DNA from 3 places in the Pseudomonas sp. NPDC085632 genome. Region 2 is predicted to be linked to each of the others. Evidence: predicted binding sites of a transcription regulator. Region 2 holds the regulator's gene; each other region holds the start of a gene.
The links. The regulator sigma-54, encoded in region 2, starts transcription at its own class of promoters, with help from an activator protein. The targets are predictions, from matches to a motif close to ANTGGCATNNANNTTGCTNT.
Positions count from the first base shown of each region.

Region 1: ACIF4X_RS18830 (CmpA/NrtA family ABC transporter substrate-binding protein) is a predicted target of sigma-54. The motif match lies at 5,321-5,340, and genes of this name have one in related genera.
Region 3: flgB (flagellar basal body rod protein FlgB) is a predicted target of sigma-54. The motif match lies at 6,516-6,535, and genes of this name have one in related genera.

Region 1 is NZ_JBITSX010000030.1:49,148-58,866, reverse strand. It holds gene ACIF4X_RS18845 (protein kinase) at 76-1,734, opposite strand; gene ACIF4X_RS18840 (nitrate/nitrite transporter) at 1,742-2,953, opposite strand; gene ACIF4X_RS18835 (ANTAR domain-containing response regulator) at 3,404-3,979, opposite strand; gene ACIF4X_RS18830 (CmpA/NrtA family ABC transporter substrate-binding protein) at 3,995-5,206, opposite strand; gene ACIF4X_RS18825 (quinone-dependent dihydroorotate dehydrogenase) at 5,429-6,448, shown strand; gene rmf (ribosome modulation factor) at 6,703-6,918, opposite strand; gene rlmKL (bifunctional 23S rRNA (guanine(2069)-N(7))-methyltransferase RlmK/23S rRNA (guanine(2445)-N(2))-methyltransferase RlmL) at 7,451-9,719, shown strand, end outside.
Region 2 is NZ_JBITSX010000059.1:14,497-24,215, reverse strand. It holds gene ACIF4X_RS26160 (class II fumarate hydratase) at 1-1,369, shown strand, start outside; gene ACIF4X_RS26165 (FagA protein) at 1-12, shown strand, start outside; gene ACIF4X_RS26155 (hypothetical protein) at 1,397-1,837, shown strand; gene ACIF4X_RS26150 (superoxide dismutase) at 1,839-2,450, shown strand; gene ACIF4X_RS26145 (ZIP family metal transporter) at 2,481-3,374, shown strand; gene ACIF4X_RS26140 (HPr family phosphocarrier protein) at 3,466-3,741, opposite strand; gene rapZ (RNase adapter RapZ) at 3,757-4,614, opposite strand; gene ptsN (PTS IIA-like nitrogen regulatory protein PtsN) at 4,617-5,081, opposite strand; gene hpf (ribosome hibernation-promoting factor, HPF/YfiA family) at 5,094-5,402, opposite strand; gene ACIF4X_RS26120 (RNA polymerase factor sigma-54) at 5,476-6,969, opposite strand; gene lptB (LPS export ABC transporter ATP-binding protein) at 7,157-7,882, opposite strand; gene lptA (lipopolysaccharide transport periplasmic protein LptA) at 7,882-8,427, opposite strand; gene lptC (LPS export ABC transporter periplasmic protein LptC) at 8,414-8,986, opposite strand; gene ACIF4X_RS26100 (KdsC family phosphatase) at 8,995-9,519, opposite strand; gene ACIF4X_RS26095 (KpsF/GutQ family sugar-phosphate isomerase) at 9,519-9,719, opposite strand, start outside.
Region 3 is NZ_JBITSX010000040.1:41,778-51,496, reverse strand. It holds gene ACIF4X_RS21715 (glutamine synthetase family protein) at 1-207, shown strand, start outside; gene ACIF4X_RS21710 (MFS transporter) at 277-1,656, shown strand; gene ACIF4X_RS21705 (flagellar brake protein) at 1,729-2,475, opposite strand; gene ACIF4X_RS21700 (flagella synthesis protein FlgN) at 2,564-3,031, opposite strand; gene flgM (flagellar biosynthesis anti-sigma factor FlgM) at 3,080-3,406, opposite strand; gene flgA (flagellar basal body P-ring formation chaperone FlgA) at 3,555-4,316, opposite strand; gene ACIF4X_RS21685 (chemotaxis protein CheV) at 4,399-5,331, shown strand; gene cheR (protein-glutamate O-methyltransferase CheR) at 5,378-6,205, shown strand; gene flgB (flagellar basal body rod protein FlgB) at 6,576-6,983, shown strand; gene flgC (flagellar basal body rod protein FlgC) at 6,987-7,430, shown strand; gene flgD (flagellar hook assembly protein FlgD) at 7,446-8,171, shown strand; gene flgE (flagellar hook protein FlgE) at 8,202-9,536, shown strand.

The sequences.
Region 1 (9,719 bases), on a different contig from region 2:
CGCTCCCACAGGGGATCTGTGTCGTTCACAAAATCCCTGTGGGAGCGAGCTTGCTCGCGAATGGCGCGATGCGGTTCAACTGTGAAACAACACAACCAGCAGCACCAGATTTCCCAGCAACGCCAACAACGCCATGGTGCGCCAAACCTTCAACGGCTCACGCTCCAGTAATGGCCGAGGCCGCACGCTCAAACTCCGCCGCTCGCCCTGTTCCAACACCAACAACCACTCTTCAGCCGTTTCAAAACGCTGTTGCGGATCAGTTGCCACGCCACGCTCCAGACTCTGTGCCAACCATTCCGGTAGATCCGGCCGATAACGGCAGGCATTCACCGGCAGACCAAATCGCGGCCGTTGAAACGCTTCAATCTCGCCATAAGGAAAATGCCCGGTCAGCAGGAAATACAGGGTCACACCGATCGCGTACAAATCCTGCTGCGCACTCGGCGGATCGCCGCGAAACGCTTCCGGGGCGATATAGCTGGGAGTGCCCGGCAGCGTCGATGGCGCGTCTTCGGACAGGCCCGGGCAATACGCCAGGCCAAAATCCAGAAGGCGCAATTCGCCGTCGTCGCCCACGTGCAGATTTTCCGGTTTGATGTCCCGGTGCAGAATCTGTCGCCGATGCAGCAGGCCGACCGCGCGCAGCAGACGTTCGGCGATGTCCTGCCATTGCGCCAAGGGTAAAGGCCCGAGCTGTGCCAAGGTCTTTCCGGAATATTCGCGCATCACGTAGTACAAATGCTGACGCTGGCTGCACATGTGGACTTCAGGAAAATGTCGCCCGGCCACACGCTTGAGGAACCATTCTTCCGACAACAAGGCTTGTCCGGCTTGAGGATCATCCGCCAGCCGCGCAGGCAATGTTTTCAGCAACCAAGTCTGGTCATGAGCGTCGACGACGCGATAAAGCAGCGATTGCTGGCTCTGAGCGACAATCCCCTGCACCTGCCAGCCTTCGAACGATTGGCCAGGTTTCAGCGGCGGCGGCAATGGCCACTGCTGCAAATGCATCAGCGCATCACCAATGTTCGCCTCGCCGACGGCATCGACCCGCACAAGCATCGCACTGGCATTGTCCTGACTCCCCGCCAGATGCGCCGCGTTGACCAGCGTTTGCGCAGCACTGCTCAGATCCGGCTGGTCACGCAGAATCGCCGCAATCGCGGTGTCACCCAAAGTCGACCAGACGCCGTCACTGAGCAGCACAAAGCTTTCACCGTCACGCAGTTCACCGTCGAGGAAATCCAGCACCAGATGCTGATCCAGCCCCAATGCACGCTTGAGCACATGCTGCATGCCCGGTTGATCCCAGACATGATCTTCAGAGATCCGCTGCAAACTATCGTCGTGCCAGCGATACACCCGGCAATCGCCGACGTGAGCGAGGGTAAAACGCCGACCGCGCATGACCAAAGCACTGACCGTGGTGAGCAATGGCTGGCCACCGCCATTGGCCTGCAACCAGCGATTTTGCGCGAGCAGCAGACGGTCCAGCGCCTGTGCCACGCTCCAGGTTTCCGGCGTGGCGTAGTAATCAAGTGCCAGCGCTTGCAAGGTCGAACGCGCAGCCAGTGCGCCATCGGCGCATTGGCTGACGCCATCGGCGATGGCGAACAGATAACCCTTGCTCGCCGCCAACACCGGAGCGGGCGTCACCAGGCGCAAAGCGTCCTGATTCTCCGCACGCGGGCCGGTGGCGCTGGCTTCGGCAAAACTCAGTTGCAGGGCCATCGACGTTTCAGACCCGCGCCGCCGTCACCGCCGCCGAACCCCAAGTGGTTCTCCAGCGACGCTTGACGCCGTGCAGGCCAAACCATGCCAACACGCCGAGGCTGGCGAACAACCACAGGGCCAGTTGATAGCTGCCGGTGCTTTGTTTGATCGCACCCATGCCGGCGGCCAAGGCAAAGCCGCCGATGCCACCGGCCATGCCGATCAAACCGGTCATGACGCCGATCTCCAGACGAAAACGCTGCGGCACCAGTTGGAAAACCGCGCCGTTGCCTGCGCCTAAACCGAGCATGGTGCAGACGAAAAGCGCCAGCGCGGCGTAGGAACTTGGCAGATTGAAGCCGACGGCAGCGATGCAGACGGCAGCGACGGTGTACATCGCCAGCAAGGTGCGGATGCCACCGAAACGGTCAGCCAGGGCGCCGCCCAACGGCCGCATCAAACTGCCGCCGAACACGCAGGCTGCGGTGTAGTAGCCAGCGGTCACCGGGCTCAGCCCGTATTGATCGTTGAAGTAGCCGGGCAGGGCGCTGGCCAGGCCGATGAAGCCGCCGAAGGTCACGCTGTAGAAAAACATGAACCACCAGCTGTCGCGGTCGCCCAGGGCTTTGAAGTAGTCGGTCATGGCTTTGGCTTTCGGCCGCTCAGGGGCGTTTTTCGCCAGCCAGGCAAACAGCACCAACGTCAGGATCAACGGAATCAACGCGAAGCCGAAAACATTGCTCCAGCCGAACGCAGCGGCCAGCACCGGTGCGAGCAGCGCGGCGAACACAGTGCCGGAGTTGCCCGCACCGGCAATGCCCATGGCTTTGCCTTGATGCTGCGGCGGGTACCACTGCGAAGCCAGCGGCAGGGCGACGGCAAACGAGGCGCCGGCCATGCCGAGGAACAGGCCGAGTATCAGCGCCTGTTCATAACTGTGGATGCCGAGTTTCCAGGCGCCGAACAATGCGCAGATGACGATGACCTGGCCGATCAGCCCGGCGGTTTTCGGCGACAGTCGATCGGCGAGCATGCCCATGATGAAGCGCAGCACCGCGCCCGCGAGGATCGGCGTGGCGACGACGAGACCGCGTTGTTGCGTGGTCAGGTGCAGGTCGGCGGCAATCTGCACCGCCAACGGGCCGAGCAGGTACCAGACCATGAAACTCAGGTCGAAATAGAGGAAGGCCGCGAACAGGGTCGGGGTGTGGCCGGATTTCCAGAAGCTTGAATTCATCGCGCACCTCAGCTGAAAAGAGTCTCGAAAGGAGTCATGCAACAGCAGGTGGGGCGCCGCCACGGCCGCACCACCGGCCCCGGTCTGTGGGGCCAAAACGCAAAAACGCCGCTACCTGATTCGCCGAAGGGGGCGAACGGGGTGAGCGACGTCTTTGTCGTGGGTGGGGCAACCGCCGTTGGTTACCTGAGTGAAATGCTTAGCGAGATTTGTGCCAACAGCCGGAAAATCAAAAGCCCCTCACCCTAACCCTCCCGAAACGTCGGACCGCCCAGAGGGAGAGTGGACTGATTGGGGGATGCTCGCGAAGTACGCCGACCTGTGATTTCTGCTGTGAATCCATAATCGACTCGGTCTTTCAGGTCGATGTTTGACGTCAGACAGCTCGGTCGGTCCCCTCTCCCCCTGGGAGAGGGCTAGGGTGAGGGGCTTTTCAAGCGGTCAGCGCTTTCACCCGAGCAACTCACTCATGGCAATAATCTGCTCCGCCACCTGAATCAGCTTCTGCTGCCGACTCATCGCCTGGCGCCGCATCAGGGTGTAAGCCTCTTCCTCATTACAATCCTTCATCTTCATCAACAACCCCTTGGCCAACTCAATACGCTTGCGCTCAGCCAGTTGCTGATCACGCGCCTGCAACTGCGCGCGCAACGCCTGATCACTCTCGAAACGCGCCATCGCCACATCGAGAATCGGCTGCAAACGCTGTGCGTGAATGCCTTCGACAATGTAGGCACTGACCCCGGACTTGATCGCCTGACGCATCACCCCCGGATCATGTTCGTCGGTAAACATCACAATTGGCCGCGGCTGGTCGCGGCTGACCAGCACCACTTGCTCCATGACATCGCGGCTCGGTGACTCGGTATCGATCAGGATTACGTCCGGGCGCACTGTTTCGACGCGTGCAGGCAGGTCGATGGTCAGGCCGGACTCGTCGATCACCTCGAAACCGGCCTCGGTCAGTGCTGCTTTCAGGCGCCCGACTTTTTTCGCTGTGTCGTTGATCAACAGAATGCGCAACATGTTCGCGGTCTCCTGTCAGCGGCGGGCTAGAAGAGGGGCGTTGTCGCTCAACGCATGCAGTTTGAAGCTGCGCGCGTAAGCGGCCGGGTCGCTGCCGTCCCAGACTTTGCCGTCGAGCAACTGGCTGCTGCGCATGTCGGTGCCCCACGCGGCGACGCCGACAGCGGTGGCGGCATCGCGGTAGACGTCCAGTTGCTGAACCTGGCGGGCGACGGCGAGGTAATCCGGGTCTTCGCGCAGCAAGCCCCAGCGGCGGAACTGGGTCATGAACCACATGCCGTCCGACAGATACGGCAGGTTCACCTCGCCATTGCCGTGAAAACGCAGCGCGTGCGGATCTTGCCAGCGATTGCCGAGACCATCGGCATAATCACCGAGAAAACGCGGTTCGATACACGAAAGCGGCGCGTCCAGATATTCCGGCGCGCTGAGCAACTGCGCGGTGCTGCGACGATTTTCCGGGCTTTCTTCGATGAAGCGGCTGGCTTCAAGGATCGCCATCACCAGCGCCCGTACGGTGTTGGGGTATTGCTCGACAAATTCACGGGTGCAGCCAAGGACTTTTTCCGGGTGATCGGGCCAGATGGTCTGGCTGGTGGCGAGGGTGAAACCGAGATCCTGCTGCACCGCGCTGGCCGCCCACGGTTCCCCGACGCAAAAACCATCAATACGCCCGGCTTGCAGGTGCGCGACCATTTGCGGCGGTGGCACGACCACGCTGTTGACGTCCTGCAGCGGATGAATGCCCTGACTCGCCAGCCAGTAATAAAGCCACATCGCATGCGTGCCGGTGGGGAAGGTCTGCGCGAAGGTCAGTTTTGCGCGGCTTTGGTGCACGTGGCGGTCCAGCGCTTCAGGACTGCTCACGCCGAGTTTTTGCAAGCCATGGGAGAGGTTGAGGCTTTGGCCGTTCTGGTTCAGACCCATCAGCACCGCCATATCGGTCGGGGCGACGCCGCCGATGCCCAGATGCACCGCGTAAATCAGTCCGTACAAACTGTGCGCGGCGTCGAGTTCGCCGCTGACCAGGTTGTCGCGCAGATTCGCCCATGAACTCTGGCGCTTGAGATTCAGGGTCAACCCGTAAGGCTGGGCAAAGCCCTGCGTGGCCGCGACGACGACCGAGGCGCAGTCGCTCAGCGCCATGAAGCCGAGGTTGATCGCGGTCTTTTCCGGGGCATCGCTGCCGTTGACCCAGGCCAGCGGCCCTGCCGAAGATTCATTCATCCAACGCTACCTCGAAAAAAAGCGTCGTCGCGGACTTTGCGCAGGCAAAACCCGGGACGACGCCATTGTCCTTGCCCGCAAGCCGTCATTGGCCTGCAAGCTGATAGCGATGAAAGTGCAAGGCATATGCCAGCGACCTCGATTTGCGCATGCGCCTCGCGCCGCAGGTCGATGCCCGGCTATAATCGCCGCCTCTTTTCGCCGCCCGAGTCATCGCCGCCCATGTACACCCTGGCCCGTCAGCTGTTGTTCAAACTTTCCCCGGAAACCTCACACGATCTGTCGCTGGATCTGATCGGCGCGGGTGGCCGTTTGGGCCTCAACGGCTTGTTGTGCAAGGCGCCGGCGAACGTGCCGGTGACGGTCATGGGCCTCGAGTTTCCGAACCCGGTGGGTCTGGCGGCGGGTCTGGACAAGAACGGCGCGGCCATCGACGGCTTCGCGCAACTGGGTTTTGGTTTTGTCGAAATCGGTACCGTGACCCCGCGTCCGCAGCCGGGCAACCCGAAACCGCGGATTTTCCGTTTGCCGGAAGCCGAGGCGATCATCAACCGCATGGGTTTCAACAACCTCGGTGTCGATAACCTGCTGGCGCGCGTTGCTGCGGCGAAATACAAGGGCGTGCTGGGCATCAACATCGGCAAGAACTTCGACACGCCGGTCGAGCGCGCGGTCGACGACTACCTGATCTGCCTGGACAAGGTCTATGCCCACGCCAGCTACGTGACGGTCAACGTCAGCTCGCCGAACACCCCGGGCCTGCGCAGCCTGCAGTTCGGCGACTCGCTCAAGCAATTGCTCGCGGATCTGGCCACGCGCCGCGCTGAACTGGCGTTGCGTCATGGCAAACATGTGCCGCTGGCGATCAAGATTGCCCCGGACATGACCGATGAAGAAACCGCGCAGGTCGCGCAGGCGCTGATCGAAACCGGCATGGACGCGGTGATCGCGACCAACACCACCCTGAGCCGTGTCGGCGTTGAAGGCATGGAGCATGGCGACGAGGCGGGCGGTTTGTCCGGTGCGCCGGTGCGTGAGAAGAGCACGAATACCGTGAAGGTGCTGGCCGGTGAGTTGGCCGGGCGTTTGCCGATCATTGCTGCTGGTGGCATCACTGAAGGCAAGCATGCGGCCGAGAAGATTCTGGCCGGTGCGAGCCTGGTGCAGATCTATTCGGGCTTCATCTATAAAGGCCCGGCGCTGATTCGTGAGTCGGTAGACGCCATCGCCGCCCTGCGCTGATCCAATTGTGGGAGCGAGCTTGCTCGCGAAAGCGGTGTGCCAGTCTCTGTAGATATTGACTGAATCGACGCTTTCGTCGGAACGCCGCCCGGAGCAAGCTCGCTCCCACAGGTATGTGCGCAGCACAAATAATGTGACAGGCATAAAAAAGGGCTCCTCGAAGGAGCCCCTGGGCCGCAGCCCGCCGTCCGGGAAGGACGTGCATGGTAAGTCGTTACAAATTCAGATTGTCGTGTCGGAATTAATGCCCTGTGTCAGCCGACGGCGTGAAGTTCGTTGAGTCTGTGGATTCCCGCAGTGCCGGTCATACCGTCCCAGTTGTCGCCGCGTCCTTCTCGCCAGCCGTTAATCCAGGCTTGACGTACCGACGGTAGAGTAAATGGGCAAAGCTCACGGGATTTACCACCAACGCCATATTGATATCCGCGCAAAAATGCTCTTTCCAACGGATCACGCTTAAGTCTTCTCATAGGGTGTTTCCCTCACTTGTTGACTGTTTGTGTCGCGTTGACCTCAACTGAGGTCGGGCAGAAAACAACCTGCCATGGTGCGGCTCGCTGCCGGCGTGGCGAGCCAAGGTGTTGACGCCGTTGCGACGTCAACCTGTGCTCAGTTCTAACCAATGAGTCACAGCGATGGAATGACCGTTTTGTCATAAGGACGTAACGAAAAGAGTGCTATAGCGATAAGTAACTGCGTATTTATTGAATGTTTATTGAGCAAACCCCGGTATGATCGGCCCCGCGCTGGATGATGGGCTTAATTCTTTAGTGAGAATGACCCACGTTTGCGCTGGGGTATAAAGCGACGAAGGGTCGCTTTAAGTCTTTTTGTTGCACCAACTTTTTTATCTGTCCCGGCATCTAAGCTCTTTTAACCCGAGCAGCGGGGATGGAACGGCACACCTTCGTGCCACGCGGGCGTTCTTTTAGAAAAGCGCCTGATTGAAAACCGGATCGGCAATGCGTTGCCGATTCACTAGCCAAAGGCTCTGGAAATACCATGTCCGACCGTTTCGAACTCTTCCTCACTTGCCCTAAAGGCCTTGAAGGCCTGCTCATCGAGGAAGCCGTCGGGCTTGGCCTTGAAGAAGCACGCGAACACACTTCCGCCGTGCGTGGCATGGCGACCATGGAAACCGCTTATCGCCTGTGCCTCTGGTCGCGTCTGGCCAACCGGGTGCTGCTGGTGCTCAAGCGCTTCCCGATGAAGGACGCCGAAGACCTGTACCACGGCGTGCTCGACATCGACTGGCAGGATCACATGCTCAGCGACGGCACCCTTGCCGTTGAATTCAGTGGTCATGGCTCAGGCATCGACAACACCCACTTCGGCGCCTTGAAAGTCAAAGACGCCATCGTCGACAAACTGCGCACCCCACAGGGCGACCGCCCATCGATCGACAAGCTCAACCCGGACCTGCGCATTCACCTGCGCCTGGATCGCGGCGAGGCGATTCTCTCCCTCGATCTCTCCGGCCACAGCCTGCACCAGCGCGGCTATCGCTTGCAGCAGGGCGCGGCACCGCTGAAGGAAAACCTTGCGGCAGCGATCCTGATCCGTTCCGGCTGGCCGCGCATTGCCGCCGAAGGCGGCGCGCTGGCTGACCCGATGTGCGGTGTCGGCACTTTCCTCGTCGAGGCCGGCATGATTGCTGCCGACATGGCGCCAAACCTGCGCCGTGAGCAGTGGGGTTTTACCGCGTGGCTCGGTCACGTGCCGGCGCTGTGGAAAAAACTCCATGAAGAAGCCGTTGAACGTGCCGCCGCCGGTCTGGCCAAGCCACCGCTGTGGATTCGCGGTTATGAAGCTGACCCTCGTCTGATTCAGCCGGGCCGCAACAACGTTGAACGTGCCGGCCTGAGCGAGTGGATCAAGATCTACCAGGGCGAAGTCGCGACCTTCGAGCCGCGCCCGGACCAGAACCAGAAAGGTCTGGTGATCTGCAACCCACCGTACGGCGAGCGTCTCGGTGACGAAGCCAGCCTGTTGTACCTCTACCAGAACCTCGGCGAACGTCTGCGTCAGGCCTGCCTGAACTGGGAAGCGGCGGTGTTCACCGGCGCGCCGGATCTGGGCAAGCGCATGGGTATTCGCAGCCACAAACAGTATTCGTTCTGGAACGGCGCGTTGCCGTGCAAGCTGCTGTTGATCAAAGTACTGCCGGATCAGTTCGTCACCGGTGAGCGTCGTACCCCGGAACAACGTCAGGCCGAGCGCGAGCAAGCGGCTTACGACCAGACCCCGGACGAGCCGCAAGAGCGCAAGTTCAACAAGAACGGCAACCCGATCAAACCGACCCCGGCCCCGGCGCCAGTGATCGAGCAGCCGCGCTTGAGCGAAGGCGGGCAGATGTTTGCGAACCGTCTGCAGAAGAACCTCAAGGCGATGGGCAAGTGGGTCAAGCGCGAAGGCATCGATTGCTACCGTGTCTACGATGCCGACATGCCTGAGTACGCGATGGCCATCGACCTGTACCACGATTGGGTGCACGTTCAGGAATACGCCGCGCCAAAATCCATCGACCCGGAAAAAGCCTCGGCACGCATGTTTGATGCGCTGGCAGCCATTCCGCAGGCGCTGAACGTCGACAAGAGCCGCGTGGTGGTCAAACGCCGCGAGCGCCAGAGCGGCACCAAGCAGTACGAGCGTCAGGCTGCTCAAGGCAAGTTCAATGAAGTCAGCGAGGGCGGCGTGAAGTTGCTGGTCAACCTCACCGATTACCTCGACACCGGCCTGTTCCTCGATCACCGGCCAATGCGCATGCGCATCCAGAAAGAGGCCGCCGGCAAGCGCTTCCTCAATCTGTATTGCTACACCGCGACCGCCAGCGTGCACGCGGCCAAGGGCGGCGCGCGCAGCACCACCAGCGTCGACCTGTCGAAAACCTACCTCGACTGGGCGCGCCGCAACCTGTCGCTGAACGGCTTCTCGGACAAGAACCGTCTGGAGCAGGGCGATGTGATGGTGTGGCTGGAAAGCAGCCGTGACGAATACGACCTGATCTTCATCGATCCGCCGACCTTCTCCAACTCCAAGCGCATGGAAGGCATCTTCGACGTGCAGCGTGATCAGGTGCAGTTGATCGACCTGGCCATGGCGCGTCTGGCACCCGGTGGCGTGCTGTATTTCTCCAACAACTTCCGCAAGTTCCAGTTGGAGGAAAACCTCGCCGAGCGTTACGCGGTCGAGGAAATCAGCGCGCAGACCATCGATCCGGACTTTGCCCGTAACACCAAGATTCACCGCGCCTGGAAAATCACGGCTCGTT
Region 2 (9,719 bases):
GACACGTATTGAGCGCGACAGCATGGGCGAACTGCAGGTGCCGGTGGACGCTCTCTACGGCGCGCAAACCCAGCGCGCAGTGGATAACTTCCCGATCAGCGGTAAACCGATGCCGACGCAATTCATCCGCGCACTGATCCTCGCCAAAGCCGCCGCCGCACGCGCCAACGTTGAACTCAACCAGATCACAGCCGCTCAGGGCAAAGCCATCAGCGACGCCGCGCAAGGCCTGCTCGAAGGCGATTTCATGCAGCATTTTCCGGTGGATATCTTCCAGACCGGTTCCGGCACCAGTTCCAACATGAACGCCAATGAGGTGATTGCCACCCTCGCCAGTCGCCTGCTCGATGAACCGGTGAATGCCAATGATCACGTCAACTGCGGCCAGAGCAGCAACGACATCATCCCGACCACCATTCACGTCAGCGCCGCGCTGGCCCTGCACGAACAATTGCTGCCGGCGCTGCTGCACCTGGTGCAAGTGATCGAGCACAAGGCCGGGCAAGTGCATCACCACGTCAAAACCGGCCGCACGCACTTGATGGACGCGATGCCGGTGCGTATGAGCCAGGTGCTCAACGGTTGGGCGCAGCAACTCAAAGCCAACATCGCTCACCTGCAGGATTTGCTGCCAAGCCTGCAATCCCTGGCGCAGGGTGGCACGGCGGTCGGTACCGGGATCAACGCGCATCCTGAGTTCGCCGCACGTTTCAGCCGCCAACTCAGCCAACTGACCGACGTGCAATTTACGCCGGGCAAAGACCTGTTCGCGCTGATCGGCTCGCAAGACACCGCCGTCGCCGTCTCTGGCCAGCTTAAAGCCACCGCAGTGTCGCTGATGAAAATCGCCAACGACCTGCGCTGGATGAACTCCGGCCCGCTCGCCGGCCTCGGCGAAATCGAACTGGAAGCCCTGCAACCGGGCTCGTCGATCATGCCGGGCAAGGTCAATCCGGTGATCCCCGAAGCCACTGCCATGGTGGCCGCGCAAGTCATCGGCAACGATTCGGTGATCACCATTGCCGGCCAGTCGGGCAACTTCGAACTGAACGTGATGCTGCCGATCATCGCGCAGAACCTGCTGAGCAGCATCGAACTGCTGGCCAACTCCAGCCGTCTGCTCGGCGACAAAGCCATCGCCAGTTTCAAGGTCAACGAGTCGCGCTTGAAAGAGGCGCTATCGCGCAACCCGATTCTGGTCACCGCGCTCAACCCGATCATCGGTTACCAGAAAGCCGCCGAAATCGCCAAGCAGGCCTACAAGGAAGGCCGCGCGGTGATCGACGTCGCGCTTGAACACACCGACCTGTCGCGCAGCCAACTGGAAGAGTTGCTCAACCCCGAGAAACTCACCGCCGGCGGCGTATAAACCCTGCAACCGCTTTGGAGGCTCACCATGGAGCACTGGAAACGCACGATCGAACGGGCCAATCGCTGCTTCATGCTCGGCGAACTGATCGACGCCCGTGAGGCTTACCTGCAAGCCCTGGCCCTGGCGCAAGTGTTGTTCGAACGCTGGGCAGATGCCGACGAAGCGGTGGCGGCCTGCGTCATCTCTCACCACAACCTGGCCGACTTGCACTTGCGCCTGAATCAGCCGGAGGAGAGCGCCGAATACCTTTGCGCCATCCATCAGCGGCTGTTGCAGACCATGCAGGACGAGCGCCTGCGCCCGGCGCTGCGTGAAGCGGCGCTGCGCCAGAGCAGCAAGACCTACGTCGAACTGCTGAATTTCATCAGTGAACACGGCGAATACCCGCGCACTCAGCGCCTGCTGCACCCGGATACCGGCAATGCGCGCCGCGCGCCTGCCCCACATCACCATGGAGTCCATTGAAATGGCTTTTACCTTGCCTGCCTTGCCTTACGCCTATGACGCACTGGAACCGCACATCGATGCGCAGACCATGGAGATCCACTACACCAAGCATCACCAGACCTACATCAACAACCTCAACGCGGCAGTAGAAGGCACCGAATACGCCGAATGGCCGGTGGAAAAACTCGTGGCCAGCGTCAAGGAGCTGCCAGAAAAGCTCCGCGCGGCGGTGATCAATCAGGGCGGCGGTCACGCCAACCACTCGCTGTTCTGGGAAGTCATGGTGCCAGGCGGCGGTGGCAAACCGGACGGCGCGCTGGCCAAAGCCATCGATGACCAACTGGGGGGCCTCGACAGCTTCAAGGACGCCTTCACCAAAGCGGCACTGACCCGTTTCGGCAGTGGCTGGGCCTGGCTAAGCGTGACCCCGGAGAAAAAACTGGTCGTGGAAAGCAGCGGCAATCAGGACAGCCCGTTGATGAACGGCAACACGCCGATCCTCGGTCTCGACGTCTGGGAGCACGCCTACTACCTGCGCTATCAGAACCGCCGTCCGGAATACATCAACGCGTTCTACAACGTGATCAATTGGCCTGAAGTTGCTGCGCGCTATCAGGCCGCACTGGTTTAAGTCTTTTATAAAAACAATCCAAGGCTGACTATGGGCACTGAAACACTGGCGATCGGAAGTGGGCGTATGTTTCGCTACGCAGTGGGTTCGCTATTGCTGTTGGCGGGCATGACCTTGCTGGTTGCCCACGGACTGGAATGGCTGAATCTGGAACCAAGACTGTCACGGGCGCTTCAGGGCGGCGCGATCTGCGCCCTCGGCACGGCGCTTGGCGCTGTTCCGGTGCTGGTGATTCGGCGCATGCCGCAGGCACTCAGCGATACCCTGCTGGGTTTTGGCGCGGGGGTGATGCTGGCAGCGACGGCGTTTTCGCTGATCGTACCGGGCATTGCCGCCGCCGAGAATCTGGGGCTGACACCTTGGTCATCCAGCGGCCTGATTTGCTTCGGCATCATGCTCGGTGCATTCGGTCTGTATTTGGTTGATCGTCAGTTATCCGGAGCTTCGCCGGAAATGCTGGTGGGTACGCCGGAGCGTCCGGTGATTCCGCCACGAATCTGGTTGTTCGTGTTTGCCATCATTGCCCATAACATTCCTGAAGGCATGGCCGTTGGCGTCTCAGCCGGCGGCGGCATGCCGGATGCGGACAGCCTGGCCATGGGCATTGCCCTGCAGGATGTGCCGGAAGGTCTGGTGATTGCGTTGGTGTTGGCCGGGGCGGGGATGTCGCGGGTCAAGGCGTTCCTGATCGGTGCGGCGTCAGGTCTGGTCGAACCGGTGTTTGCGCTGTTGTGTGCGTGGCTGGTCGGTTTGGCGCAGATATTGTTGCCATTAGGTCTGGCACTCGCGGCGGGGGCGATGTTGCTGGTGGTGACCCATGAGGTCATCCCGGAATCACGGCGCCATGGTCATGACAAACTGGCCAGTCTTGGCTTGTTGATCGGGTTTTGTCTGATGATGGTGATGGATACCGCATTAGGTTGAAGATCAAAAGATCGCAGCCTGCGGCAGCTCCTACATTGGAAGGCGTTCACTGTAGGAGCTGCCGCAGGCTGCGATCTTTTGATGTTGGCTGTCAGCCACCTTCATCGAAGTAGTTGTTGATCAGCGCCACCAGCGCATCCAGCGCTTCCTGTTCCTGATGCCCTTCAGTACTCAAATGAATCTTGGTGCCCTTGCCAGCCGCCAGCATCATCATCGCCATGATGCTTTTGCCATCGACCGTAGTCTCTGGCGTGCGGCCTACTCTGATCGAGCAATCCGGATACTGCCCGGCCACCCCGACAAACTTGGCCGATGCGCGGGCATGCAGGCCCAGCTTGTTGATGATTTCGATTTCCAGAGCAGGCATCGCGGTGTGAATCCTTTAAGTGAGGTCGCGGTGGCGAACCTGGACGTTCTTCAGGGTTTTCTGCAGGGCCTGACCCAGACGTTCGGTCAGGTAGACGGAGCGGTGATGCCCGCCGGTGCAGCCAATGGCAATGGTGACGTAAGCGCGGTTGCTTGCGGCGAAACGCGGCAGCCACTTGTGCAGGTAGGTGAAAATGTCCTGGAACATTTCTTCGACCTCCGGCTGCGCCGCGAGGTACTCAGCCACCGGCGCATCGAGACCCGATTGTGCGCGCAGTTCCGGCTTCCAGTACGGATTGGGCAGGCAGCGCACATCGAATACCAGATCCGCGTCTACCGGCATGCCGCGCTTGAAGCCGAATGATTCGACCAGAAACGCCGTGCCCGGCTCTGGTTGATTCAGCAGGCGCAGCTTGATGGTGTCGCGCAATTGGTAAAGGTTGAGGTTGGTGGTGTTGATCTTCAAGTCGGCCAGATCGGCGATCGGGCCGAGCAGGGCGGTTTCATCCTGAATCGCCTCGGCCAGCGAACGATTGGCGTTGCTCAGCGGGTGGCGACGACGGGTTTCGGAAAAACGCTTGAGCAGGGTTTCTTCATCGGCGTCCAGATACAGGACATCGCACTGGATGTGCTTCGCCCGGACGTCTTCAAGCAGCTCGGGAAAGCGCGTCAGATGACTCGGCAGGTTGCGCGCATCGATCGAGACGGCCACCAGCGGTTGCGCCAGCTCAGTGTGAATCAGCGCGCGTTCGGCCAGTTCCGGCAGCAAGCCTGCAGGCAGGTTGTCGATGCAGTAATAGCCGTTGTCCTCAAGGACATCCAGAGCCGTACTTTTACCCGAGCCGGAACGGCCGCTGACGATGATCAAGCGCATGATTAATGCCCGTTCTGCTCGCTCAGGACAACCTGATACAAGGCTTCATTGCTTGGAGCACTGCGCAGTTTTTCGCGCACTTCCTTGCGGTCCAGCATGCTGGCGATCTGGCGCAGTAGTTCCAGGTGCGCATCGGTGGCAGCCTCGGGGACCAGCAGTACGAACAGCAGGTCAACCGGAGCGCCGTCAATGGCGTCGAAATCGATCGGAGCATCAAGGTGCATCAGCGCACTGATTGGCGCTTCGCAGCCCTTGAGGCGGCAATGAGGAATGGCGATGCCGTTACCAAAACCGGTAGAACCGAGTTTTTCACGGGCAATCAGCGCCTCGAAGACATCTTGCATCTCCAGAGCCGGCACTTCGCGGGCGATCAGGTTGGCAATTTGTTCGAGGGCTTTCTTTTTACTGCCGCCCGGCACGTTCACGAGGGAACGGCCGGGGGTCAGGATACTTTCAAGTCGGATCATGGGTTAGGGATGTTAACGACCGGTTGCGCCCTGGAGGAGGCTCTGGGTCTTTTCCTTATGCTTTTTGAGTTGGCGATCCAGCTTGTCGGTGAGTGAGTCGATCGCAGCATACATATCAGTATCTTCTGCGTTGGCGACCACTTCGCTGCCGGGTATATGCAAGGTGGCTTCGATTTTCTGCTTCAGCTTTTCGACGCACATCGTGACTTGCACGTTGGTGATCTTGTCGAAATGTCGCTCCAGTCGTTGGAGTTTTTCCTCGATGTAGGAACGCAGAGGTTGGGTCACTTCCAGTTGGTGTCCACTGATGTTGACTTGCATACAGCTTCTCCTTCGTTGCCAGTGCATAAAGCGGCAGGCTGGATAGCCTGCCACTGGAACGCTGTAACGTGGCTTACATCAACCGCTTGCGTTCGCTCGAAGGCGCGATTCCGAGGGATTCGCGGTACTTGGCGACGGTGCGGCGAGCCACCTGAATGCCTTGTGCCTCCAGTAAACCAGCGATCTTGCTGTCACTCAACGGCTTTTTCTGATTTTCCGCGGCAACCAGTTTTTTGATGATCGCACGGATCGCCGTGGACGAGCATTCGCCGCCTTCGGAGGTGCTGACGTGGCTGGAGAAAAAGTATTTCAGTTCATAAATACCGCGCGGGGTATGCATGAATTTCTGCGTGGTCACCCGCGAAATCGTTGACTCATGCATGCCAACCGCTTCGGCGATGTCATGCAGAACCAGCGGCTTCATCGCTTCGTCGCCGTACTCCAGGAAACCGCGTTGATGCTCGACGATCTGGGTGGCAACTTTCATCAGGGTTTCGTTGCGGCTCTGCAGGCTCTTGATGAACCAGCGGGCTTCCTGCAACTGATTGCGCATGAAGGTGTTGTCGGCACTGGTGTCGGCACGACGGACGAAACCGGCGTACTGGGCGTTGACGCGCAGGCGTGGCACCGATTCCTGATTGAGCTCGACTAGCCAGCGTTCGTTGTCCTTGCGCACGATGACGTCAGGGACGACGTATTCGGCTTCGGCTGATTCGATCTGCGAACCCGGGCGCGGATTGAGGCTTTGCACCAGCTCGATGACCTGACGCAGCTCGTCTTCCTTGAGCTTCATCCGGCGCATCAACTGGCTGTAGTCGCGGCTGCCGAGCAGGTCAATGTAGTCGGTGACCAGGCGTTTCGCTTCCGCCAGCCACGGGGTCTTGGCAGGTAACTGGCGCAACTGCAGCAGCAGGCACTCGCCGAGGTTGCGGGCGCCGATACCGGCGGGTTCAAATTGTTGAATGCGGTGCAGGACGGCTTCGATTTCGTCCAGTTCGATGTCCAGTTCCGGATCGAACGCCTCAAGGATCTCTTCGAGGGTTTCATCCAGGTAGCCCTGATTGTTGATGCAATCGATCAGGGTGACGGCGATCAGGCGATCGGTGTCGGACATCGGTGCAAGGTTCAATTGCCACAGCAGGTGGCTTTGCAGGCTCTCGCCGACGGACGTGCGTGTGGTGAAGTCCCACTCGTCATCGTCGCTGCTCGGCAGGCTGCTGGCACTGGTCTGGTAGACGTCTTCCCAGGCGGTGTCGACCGGAAGCTCGTTGGGGATGCGCTCGTTCCATTCGCCCTCCTCGAGGTTGTCCACCGTCGGGGCAGTTTCCTGGTAGGACGGTTCCTGGATTTCGGTGGGGGGCTTCTGTTCGGCGTTGTCGGCCATGGGGTCGGAATTGTCGAAGTCGTCGCCTTCTTCCTGGCGTTCGAGCATCGGATTTGATTCCAGAGCCTCCTGGATTTCCTGTTGCAGATCCAGGGTCGACAATTGGAGCAGACGGATGGCCTGTTGCAGCTGCGGTGTCATCGTCAGCTGCTGGCCCATTCTCAAGACTAGCGATGGTTTCATGGCAGGGGCTTAACACCTTATTCGCCGGCGCTATGCGCCATCCACTACAGGGCGCCGAAGCGCCAAACTTAAGCAAATTATATGCCTGAAACTGAAGTGTTTGCCTAGAGCGCTGTAACAATTAAAGCGTATTAAATTCTGCTTGAATCGATACAGCGCCCGGGCGGCGCACCGGGCACTGTTGCGCTTACAGGCGGAACTCGTGGCCCAGATACACTTCCTTGACCAGATCGTTGGCCAGGATGGTTTCTGCATCGCCCTCGGCAATCAACTGACCGTCGTTGACGATGTAAGCGGTTTCGCAGATGTCCAGCGTCTCACGGACGTTGTGGTCGGTGATCAGTACACCAATGCCCTTGGCCTTGAGGTGGTGGATGATCTGCTTGATGTCGCCGACGGAAATTGGGTCGACACCGGCGAACGGTTCGTCGAGCAGGATGAATTTCGGTGCCGTTGCCAGCGCGCGAGCGATCTCCACACGGCGGCGTTCACCACCGGACAGGCTCATGCCGAGATTGTCGCGGATGTGGGTGATGTGGAATTCCTGCAGCAGGCTTTCCAGCTCTTTGCGGCGACCGGCCTTGTCGAGTTCCTGACGGGTCTCGAGGATGGCCATGATGTTGTCGGCCACCGACAGTTTGCGGAAGATCGACGCTTCTTGCGGCAGATAGCCGATACCGGCCTTTGCACGACCGTGCATCGGCTGATGGCTGACGTCCAGATCATCAATCAGTACGCGGCCCTGATCGGCCTGTACCAGGCCAACGATCATGTAAAAGCAGGTGGTCTTGCCGGCACCGTTCGGGCCGAGCAGGCCGACGATCTGGCCGCTGTCGATCGACAGACTGACGTCACGCACAACCTGGCGGCTTTTATAGGCCTTGGCCAGGTGCTGAGCTTTCAGAGTTGCCATTACTGGGTTTTCTCGTCGGTTTTCTTCTTCGGCTGGATCACCATGTCGATGCGCGGACGCGCTTCGGTGACCTTGCTGCCGGTAGCGCGACCGGCGCTGGCCAGTTTCTTCACGGTGTCATAGACGATTTTCTCGCCCTGAGTCGTGTTGTTGTCCTTGTCGACAACCTTGGCCTTGTCGATCAGCACGACGCGGTTTTGCGCAGCGTGGTACTGGATCGTCACGCCCCAGCCCTGTACAGGCTTGGCGTCACCTTGGGTTTGCAGTTGTTCGAAGTAGGCAAGGTTGCCCACCGACGTCACCACGTCGATATCGCCGGCCGGGGTGCGGGTGATGGTCACGGTATTACCGGTCACCTTCATCGAACCCTGAGTGATGATGACATCACCCTTATAAGTGGCGATGCCGTTCTTGTCGTCCAGTTGGGCGTCGTCGGCCTGAATGCGGATAGGTTGCTGCTGATCGTTCGGCAGAGCCCAGGCGCTCACGCTTCCCAGTGCTGCGCCCAGACTGAGCAAAATAGGGAGGGTTTTAACGAGCCTCATACTGTCCTCTTACGTTCGATAGCAGGTGTATCCTGCTTTCCTTCAGGTACGCTTTCATTCCAACGCCAGTCGATACACCGCCAGCGCCGTCGATTCTAACGGGTTGCTCGGTCTGCGCATATTGCTCCTGCGGGAACACTGTCATGCGCGTGGAAGTAACCAGCAGGTCGCGGTTCTGTTCATCGGTGCGCTTGATGCGTACCGAGTCGATCAATTCCACTTGGGTGCCGCCCGAATTCACTTCACCGCGCTCACTGGTCACATGCCACGGAAACTCGGTTCCGCGATACATGTTCAGGTCGGGTTTGGTGACCAGTGTGATATCGGTTGCCTTGACGTGCTCGGCCTTGTCGGAGGTCATTTCATACTGCACTTTGCCGTCCGGCAGATATTGCAGGGTATGCGTGTTGGTTGCATACCAGTCGATAGGCGTTTCGACCGACGTCACTGGTGGCTTGTCGAGGAAGCGTTCCGGGCTGATGTTCCAGTAGCCCACCGCGGCGAATATCGCCGCGATGCAGCCGAACAGCAGGAAGTTGCGAAATTTTTTGCTGAACATGGTTTGGCTCACAGGTACGCGGCGTTGGCCGCATCGAGGCGGCCCTGGGCGCGCAGGATCAATTCGCAGAATTCGCGGGCGGCACCTTCGCCACCACGGGCTCGGGTGACGCCATGGGCGTGTTCGCGGACGAAATCGGCGGCGTTGGCTACGGCCATGCCCAGGCCAACACGGCGAATCACCGGCAGGTCGGGCAGATCGTCACCGAGGTACGCGACTTCTTCATAGCTTAGGCTCAGTTGCTCAAGCAGGCCGTCGAGAACGACCAATTTGTCTTCGCGGCCCTGAAACAGGTGGGGAATTCCCAGGTTTTTCGCTCGGCGCTCGACCACTGGGGTCTTGCGGCCGCTGATGATAGCGGTCTGCACGCCGGCGTTCATCAGCATTTTGATGCCTTGACCGTCGAGGGTGTTGAAGGTCTTGAACTCGCTGCCGTCTTCAAGGAAGTACAGGCGACCGTCGGTGAGGACGCCGTCGACGTCGAAAACCGCCAGTTTGATCCCTTTGCCGCGTTGCAGCAGATCGTTGCTCATTACATGACTCCTGCGCGTAGCAGATCGGAGAGGTTGAAGGCGCCGACCGGGCGGTCCTCCTCGTCTACGACTACCAATGCGTTGATTCGGTGGTCTTCCATGATTTTCAGGGCTTCGGCGGCCAGCATTTCCGGGCGGGCAGTCTTGCCGTGAGCGGTCATGACCTGGTCGATGGTGGCGCTGCGGATGTCGATGCTGCG
Region 3 (9,719 bases), on a different contig from region 2:
CAGGGCGAGTTCGAGGTGCCGGACAACCTCTCGCTGCCGTGTACCTTGCACGCCGCGCTTGAGCGTCTGAAACGTAGCCAACTGGCGAGGGAACTGTTCGGACAGGAGTTCATCGAAGGCTACATCGCTTCGAAGACCATGGAGTTGACCAGCTTCTTTGATGAAATCACTCCCTGGGAACGGCGTGTTCTAGCAGCCCAGGCCTGACGAACTGTCGCCACCGGGCTATCGTTTTGATAGCCCGGTCTTTACTGCAAGGAGCCGCTCGGAACGCCGATGCGCCAAATCTGGAAATCCTTTCGAGCGCTGTATTTCGCCTCGCTGATGATGTTGATCGGCTCGGGCCTGCTATCCACTTATCTGGCCTTGCGTCTGGCCGCTGACAACGTCGACGGCCTCTGGGTCGGTGCGCTGATGGCGGCCAACTATTTCGGCCTGGTGCTGGGCGGCAAGATCGGCCACCGGTTGATTGCCCGGGTCGGGCATATCCGCGCTTATTCTGCGTGTGCCGGGATTGTCGGGGCGGCAGTGTTGGGCCATGGACTGGTCGATTGGCTACCGGCGTGGCTGGTGCTGCGGACCATCGTCGGTCTGGGCATGATGTGCCAGTACATGGTGATCGAGAGCTGGCTCAACGAGCAGGCGGACGCCAACCAGCGCGGGCTGGTGTTCAGTGGTTACATGATCGCTTCGTATCTGGGCCTGGTGCTCGGCCAACTGATTCTGGTCATGCACCCGGGCTTGGGTCTTGAACTGCTGATGCTGGTCGCCTTGTGCTTCGCCTTGTGTCTGGTGCCTGTGACGTTGACCCGGCGCATTCACCCGGCGCCACTGCATCCGGCGCCGATGGAGCCACGTTTCTTTATCAAGCGCGTGCCGCAGTCATTGAGTACGGTGCTCGGTGCCGGCTTGATCATCGGTTCGTTCTACGGTCTGGCGCCGTTGTATGCCTCTCAACAAGGGCTGTCGACCGAGCAGGTCGGTCTGTTCATGGGTAGCTGCATTTTTGCCGGTTTGCTGGTGCAGTGGCCGTTGGGCTGGTTGTCCGATCGCTACGACCGGGCACTGCTGATACGCTGCTTTGCCGGGTTCCTGGCGGTGGCGGCGTTGCCGTTGGCGGTGCTGCCGCAGGTGCCGCTGGAAGTGCTGTTCGGGGTTGGCTTCCTGTGCTCACTGGTGCAGTTCTGCCTGTATCCGCTGGCGGTGGCGTTCTCCAATGACCATGTCGAGGGTGATCGGCGGGTGTCGCTGACCGCGATGCTGTTGGTGACTTACGGTGTTGGCGCGAGCATCGGGCCGTTGCTGGCGGGTGTGCTGATGAAACTGTTCGGCAGTCAGAGCCTGTATGCGTTTTTCAGCTTCTTCGCGCTGGTGCTGGTGTGGCGAATCCGGCCGAAAGCCGTGACCAATCTGCACCAGGTCGACGATGCGCCGCTGCATCACGTGGCCATGCCCGACAGCATGTCCAGTTCGCCGCTGGTGGCAGCGCTTGACCCTCGAGTAGATGAGCAGGTGGTGCAGGAGCAGATGGTCCAGGACCCTGTGCAGACGCCGCCGAATCCAGAGCCTGTATCTGATCCGCAGCCTGAGCCTGCGGCAGAAACCGAACCGGATACCGATAAGCCTGCGCCCGATCTCAGCGGCGGCAGACCGTGAACTGAACAAAAACCACCGCGCATAAAAAAGGGCAGCCCCGCCAGGGACTGCCCTTTTTATTGTCGCTGCGAATCACATATCGTCTTTGTCGAAACGGCGAGCTTCACGTTGCAACTGATACACGAATCGCTCAACGTTACGCGCAGCCTGACCACTGATGTTGTGGAAGCGCAGGCCGGCGAAGGTGATGTTGAGTTTTTCTTCGAAGTGCAGGTAGCGCAGTTCGACGGAAGTCGGCTGGTTGCCGAACAGTGGCGGAGCAATCAAACGGTCATAGACCTGACCCAATTGCAGGCGATCGGTGATATCGCCTTCGAAACGCAGCTTGCAGCCGGTCGCGGAGATATCCAGCAGTTTGCCGTTGATCGGCGCCTTGAGCTTTTCGCCGCCCAGTTCAACGCTGACCAGATCAGTCAGTTTCAGCGCAGCACGGAATGCATTGCGGCGCTGGTGGTAAACCACCTCGGTCGGCAACTCGCCGGTGTAGAAGCGGTCACCTTCGGACTCTTCGATGTTCAGCGTGCCGGTGCATTCCCAGGCAATGCGCACACCTTCGTGAAAACCTTCAACCCTGAACGGTTCGCCGGCCAGCAGGAAGCGTTCGCCATCACGCGGGATCATCTCGTCCAGCGCGATCGAAGCGCTGTCGCGGTCGACTTTGATCAGATAGCTCTGGAAGCGCTGGCTGCGCTCATGAAAGGTGATGATCAGCGGATCGTGGCTTTCTTGCAGCTGGCGCAGGTTGCTGGAGATTTCCAGTGGCGTGGTGAGCACCTTAGGGGGCTGCGGAGCATCATCCGCGCTGAGGGCGTTGGACACGGTTTATCAATCTCCAGACAAAATATGACGACTAGCCAGCATTTTGCCAGCATGTTTCGCGGGTTGATAGAGCTGGCGCATCAACGGCTCATGCCTGGCTGAGCGGACGCGGTATGGCAGGTTTGGCAAAAGTACCGCTGGCGTTATACAGCGCCGGCGCTTCGCCACCGGTGAGGATCTTCAACTGATTGGCCGTGGCGGCCTGCTGGATCTGAATGGACTGGCCATTCTTGACGTTGGCGGCCTGGCATTGAGCGATCAGATCGGTCAATGCATCGCCTTGCGTCAACAGCTGCTCGCCAATGCTCGACTGGCTGGCCAGTTGCTCAAGACCTGTGCGATCGGTCGGCAGGTTGAGGCTGGCGAGGATTTCGCTGCGTTTGCGGCCATGCTGTTCAAGCAGAATGATCAATGCCTGTTTGTGCGCCAGAATTTCTTCCAGCAGGGGCATGTCACGACCGTGCAACGCGAGGGATTCGGTTTGCAGCAACGCCAGCAATTGTTGAGCTGGAGCAAAGTCGTCGTTGATCAGTTGCAATAAATTAGTGTCGTGCATGGCTGGCCTTGGGTGTTAAGCGTCCAAAAGCCTCGCGCTGGCAAAGGCCTAGCGCTGGGCTTCGAAGTTGAGCAGTTTGCTGGCTACACGGTTGCTGTCGACTTTATAGCTGCCATCGGCAATCGCGGCTTTCAACTCGGCCACTCGGGCTTTGTCGACAGCAGGCTGATCGCGCAGCTTGTCAGTGACCTTCTGCAACTGTTGAGCCTCATTGCTGAGGTGTACCGATTCCCCGCTTTTTGCGGTACCGGCCGTTTCGGCCTGGGTATTCAGCGGCGCAGAGGTACCGGTTTCGGCGGTTTCCTTGGCGTTGCTGGTACGTGTACTGCCCGTAAGTGACGAGGAGCTGTTCAAACGGCTGAAATCGATGACCATGATAAAAACCTCTGGGAATTTGGACGCTTGCCATGTTTTCGGCCATCCCCTGGAAAACTTTAGGCACATTTACAATGAGCCTTGCATGCGCCGGCGCGTGTCCTGCTGCAGCACAGTTTAGGGAACAGCCGGGGTCAGCGCCAGTTTTCTACATCGCGACTTCCACTTGGCCGGGCGCGGTGACTTGCGCCTTGATGACCCGTTGCGAGTTGAGGTTTTTCACGCGGATCTGTTCTTTCAAACCGCCATTGGCCAGCGCTTCGCCGGGCATGCGCACGGCGAGCGTGCCGCTGCGCGCAGTGATGACCACTTGATCGCCCTTGCGAATGACTTCGGCCTGTTCCAGATGAACCAGGGTAATGACCTGATCGGCTACCGTTGGTCGGGTTAATTTCTGCCCGATCGCTTCGTCTACCGAGGTCAGAAAGCCTTGGTTGATCGTGCTTACGTCGCGCTCTCGCAAGGTTACGTCTTGCGGCTCGATAATCCCGGCGCGTTTCAGTGGGCGTGTGGTCGTCACAATCTCGCGAAACAGGCGGACTTGAGCGGGCACGAACACGGTCCAGGGCGAGGCGCCTTCACAGCGAACCTTGACCGTTACCCGGCCCAGCGGACGCGCCGGGCTCTCCAGAGTGGCTGTCAATTCCTTGTCGCACATAGGCATGCGCATACGGGGGTCGAGCTGGTTTACTTCGATTTCGTAGCGGCCTTCCGTTTGACTGGTAGCCAGATAGTCTTCTACGGTGAACTCAAGAAAGCCCTGAGTGACGCCGATAAGCATGTCAGGCAAGGTAACCGCATCAGCAATGGCAGGGCTGCCAGCGAAAAAGCAGCAGACGGCTGACATCGCGCAAAGGCTTTTGCGAGCGCGGGATGTCAGGTGTCGGAAAAATGTCGTTTGAGCGTTCATACGAGTTAAAAAGCAAGCGCCGTGCCGTTTAGCAATGAATGTGCGTCGCAACAACACTTGGCGTTGGTGTAGGAGTCTGGGCATGGCTGGTGTAATGGATTCGGTAAACCAGCGCACGCAACTGGTAGGGCAGAATCGCCTGGAGCTGTTGTTGTTCCGTCTCGACGGCCAGCAGCTCTATGGAATCAACGTGTTCAAGGTGCGGGAAGTGTTGCAGTGCCCGTCGCTGACGTTGATGCCCAAGTCCAGTCCTGTCGTGTGCGGGGTGGCAAATATCCGGGGGGCGACCATTCCGATCCTTGATCTGGCAATGGCCACCGGTTCCGGAGCGTTGAAAGACAAGAACAACCCGTTCGTGATCATCACGGAGTACAACACCAAGACCCAGGGTTTCCTGGTCCGCTCGGTGGAGCGCATCGTCAACATGAACTGGGAAGAGATTCATCCACCGCCCAAGGGCACGGGTCGCGATCATTACCTGACCGCTGTGACTCGGGTGGACAATCAGTTAGTCGAAATCATCGACGTCGAGAAAGTGCTGGCGGAAGTTGCGCCGACACCGGAAGCGATTTCGGTGGGCGTGGTCGATGTCGAGACCCAGACCAAGGCACTGTCGTTGCGTGTCTTGACGGTCGATGACTCGTCGGTGGCGCGCAAGCAGGTGACGCGTTGCCTGCAGACGATCGGCGTCGAAGTTGTGGCGCTGAACGACGGCAAGCAGGCGCTGGATTACCTGCGCAAGCTGGTCGATGAGGGCAAGAAGCCGGAAGAAGAGTTTCTGATGATGATCTCCGACATCGAGATGCCGGAGATGGACGGATACACTTTGACGGCCGAGATTCGCGCTGACCCGCGCATGCAAAAGCTTCATATCATCCTGCATACTTCGTTGTCGGGGGTATTCAATCAGGCGATGGTCAAGAAAGTCGGTGCCGATGACTTTTTGGCCAAATTCCGTCCTGATGACCTGGCATCCCGGGTAGTCGACCGGATCAAAGCAGCAGATATCAGCTAGGAGCGCTTTGCTCCTGGCGGTCAACACGATTTAAGAGGCGGCATCATTGTCTACGGGTAATTTGGATTTCGAACAGTTCCGGGTCTTCCTGGAAAAAGCCTGTGGCATTTTGCTCGGTGAAAACAAGCAGTACCTGGTCTCGAGCCGTCTCAACAAACTGATGGAGCAGCAAGGCATCAAATCCCTGGGTGAGCTGGTTCAGCGCATCCAGACCCAGCCGCGCAGCGGTTTGCGCGAGCAGGTGGTCGATGCCATGACGACCAACGAAACCCTGTGGTTTCGTGATACCTATCCGTTTGAAGTCTTGAAGAACAAGGTGCTGCCTGAAGCGATCAAGGCCAGCCCCAACCAGCGTCTGCGGATCTGGTCGGCGGCGTGCTCGTCGGGGCAGGAACCGTACTCGCTGTCGATGTCGATCGACGAGTTCGAGCGGACCAACCTCGGCCAGTTGAAGATGGGTGTGCAGATTGTTGCCACGGATCTGTCCGGCCTGATGCTGACCAACTGCAAGACGGGCGAGTACGACAGCCTGGCGATTGGTCGCGGTTTGTCTGCCGATCGCTTGCAGCGTTACTTCGACCCGAAAGGGCCGGGGCGTTGGGTGATCAAGGCGCCGATCAAGAACCGCGTGGAATTCCGCTCGTTCAACCTGCTCGACAGCTATGCCGCGCTGGGCAAGTTCGACATCGTGTTCTGCCGCAACGTGTTGATCTACTTCTCTGCCGAAGTGAAGAAAGACATCCTGTTGCGCATTCACAGCACGTTGAAGCCAGGCGGTTATCTGTTCCTTGGCGCTTCCGAAGCGCTGAACGGTTTGCCGGACCATTACCAGATGGTTCAGTGCAGCCCGGGGATCATTTACCAGGCGAAGTGATTGCAGCGGCAATACAAAAAACGGCAGGCCCGCAAAGGCCTGCCGTTTTTTTATGCCCGAAGAAATTCTCCTTAACACCAAAAATCCCTGTGGGAGCGAGCTTGCTCGCGAAGAGGCCGTCACATTCAGCATTTGCATCGGCTGACACACCGCCTTCGCGAGCAAGCTCGCTCCCACAGTTGTCCGGCGGTGATATAGATGGGACGGCAAGCGGCAGAAAAGCGGCATCCGGCGGAAACCGGTTGCCGCTTTTCTGGCATTGCCGCTTTGCCGACGCCCGGCAAAGCCCCGGTTTACGGGCGTTTTTCGGTTTGGCACGGCGCTTGCTAAAGCTCAGTTACGAAAAACCGGTCACCTGAAGGTTCCCGACATGAGCATCAGCTTCGATAAAGCGCTCGGCATTCACGAAAAGGCATTGGGCTTCCGCGCCCAGCGTGCCGAAGTGCTGGCCAACAACATCGCCAACGCCGACACCCCGAACTACAAGGCTCGGGATCTGGATTTCTCCAAAGTGCTTGAAGCACAGACCCAGAAAAATGCGAACGGCACCATCGCCCTGAACATGACCAACAGCCGTCACATCGAAGCTGAAGGCCTGGGCAACGGCGACGAATCGCTGATGTATCGCACGCCGATGCAGCCGTCGATCGACCAGAACACCGTGGACGCCCAACTGGAACAGTCGAACTACGCGGAAAACGCCGTCGGCTTCCAGGCCAGCTTCTCCCTGCTCATCAGCGCATTCAAAGGGCTGGTGTCAGCCCTGCGCGGAGAGTAACCCATGTCCCTGTCCAGCGTTTTCAACATTGCCGGCAGCGGCATGAGCGCACAGACCACACGCCTGAACACCGTGGCGTCGAACATCGCCAACGCCGAAACCGTCTCGTCGAGCATCGATCAGACCTATCGCGCCCGTCACCCGGTATTCGCCACCATGTTCCAGGGCGGCCAGAACAGCGGCAGCAATTCGCTGTTCCAGAGCCAGGACGCGGCCGGTCAAGGCGTACAGGTGCTCGGTGTGGTCGAAGACCAGAGCAACCTCGAAGCGCGTTACGAGCCGAACCATCCGGCGGCCGACGCCAAAGGCTACGTCTACTACCCGAACGTCAACGTGGTGGAAGAAATGGCTGACATGATTTCCGCGAGCCGGTCCTTCCAGACCAACGCCGAAATGATGAACACCGCCAAAACCATGATGCAGAAGGTACTGACCCTCGGTCAGTAATAAGGGGCGACTGCCATGAGTGTTTCCGATATCAGCAACACCATCAGCACCAAGGACCTGTTGGCCAACTCGTCGAAAAAGACCAGTTCGACCGCCGATGGCATTGCTTCGGCCACTAACAGTTCCACCGGCGGCCAGGCCTTGGGCAAGGACGCGTTCCTGCAATTGCTGGTCACCCAGCTGAAAAACCAGAACCCGCTCGATCCGCAGGACAACAGTGCATTCGTTGCCCAGTTGGCACAGTTCAGTAGTCTGGAAGGCATCACCACGCTGAACTCCACCGTGAGTGGCCTTGCTGGCAACTACAACTCCTCGCAAGCGCTGCAAGCGTCGTCGCTGGTCGGTCGCAACGTGATCGTGCAGACCAACACGGCACAGCTCGATGACCCGACCAAGGGCCTGACCGGTTCGGTCACCGTGCCTTCGTCCATCGCGGGTGGCACCGTGACCATCACCGACAAGGACGGCAAGACGGTTCGCACTATCGACTTGGGTAGCCGCGCCGCGGGCGCCGCCAGCTTCACTTGGGATGGCAAAGACACCGCCGGCACCGTCGTGCCTGTTGGCACCTACACCTTCAAGGCCAACGCACCGATCAACGGCACCGCGACGGACCTGGCGACTTATCTGCCAGCCACCGTCAACAGCGTGACGATCAGTCAGACCGGTGGCGAGCTGATGCTGAACCTGTCCGGCAAGGGCACCGTTGCCCTGTCCAAAGTACAAACCATTGGTATATAGAGCCGACTAACCGGCACAAAGGAGTGGAATATGTCTTTCAATATCGGCCTTAGCGGTCTCTATGCAGCCAACAAACAACTGGACGTGACCGGCAACAACATCGCCAACGTCGCGACCGCCGGTTTCAAATCGTCCCGCGCAGAATTCGAAGACGTGTACTCGGCAACTCGTCTGGGTACCGGCAGCAAAGTGATCGGCAACGGCGTGCGCCTGGCCAACGTTTCCCAGCAGTTCACCCAGGGTGACATCAACAACACCGGTAACGTGTTGGACATGGGTATCAACGGTTCGGGCTTTTTCACCATGAGCAACAACGGCTCGATCTCTTACACCCGTGCCGGTACGTTCAAGGTTGACGATCAGGGCTTCATCACCAACACCGATTACACCTCGCGCCTGCAAGGCTACGGCGTGGATGCCAACGGCAAGATCATCAACGGCGTATTGACCGACCTGAAGCTCGACACCTCGAACCTGGCGCCTAAATCGACTTCGTCGGTGACGTCGAGCATCAACCTGAACTCGTCGGAGAAGGTGATCGTCGATACCGGCGCCACCGCGGTCAAGTTCGACCCGACCAAACTGGAGACTTATACCAAGTCGTTCAGCACGCCGATCTATGACACGCAGGGCAACTCCCACGTCATGGATCAGTACATGGTGAAGACCGGCGAAAACACCTGGAAGGTTTACACCCTGGTTGACGGGCGTAACCCGGATGCGGTCGGTAGCGATCCAACCAAAGTCGATCCGGTCCCTTCGACGCTGACGTTCGACAGCTCTGGCAATTTGACTCAGGTCAGCACGCCGAATCCGGCGGATGCTACCAAGCCTTTCATCAGCAGCGACTTGAAGCTGACGACCTGGAAGCCGGGCACTGTGACCAACGGCACTTTCACGCCTAACGGCGCCGCTGCCAACCCGAATGGCGTGACCATTTCCATGGCCAAGACCACTCAATACAACGCTGACACTTCGCGCACGATTCCGACTCAGGATGGTTACGCCACTGGCCAGATCACCAACCTGACCATCGACGGCACCGGTACGCTGTTCGCCAACTTCAGCAACAACCAGAACAAGGCCATCGGCCAGGTTGCGTTGGCCAGCTTCACCAACGAACAAGGCCTGCAAGCGATCGGCGGCACCAGCTGGAAGGAAACATTCGCTTCGGGCATTCCGGGTTATGACGCTCCGGAAACCGGTACCCTCGGTTCCATCCAGTCCAACTCGCTGGAAGAGTCCAACGTGAACCTGACCAACGAGCTGGTGGACCTGATCAAGGGCCAGAGCAACTACCAGGCGAACGCGAAGACTATTTCGACTCAGAGCACCATTATGCAGACCATCATTCAGATGACCTGATGGCTGGACCTGGCTTTAGCAAAAACCGACGCCTCAGTGCGTCGGTTTTTTTTTGTGCGTAAACAGCATTTAATTTTTCAATTCTCTACCGTTCGTCGACTCGTGTGGTGTGGAACTTGCTGACGTCACGAGTAGTAAGCGGTGTCCGTCAAATTTTCGTACGGCCTGCCTCACAGTGCAGCG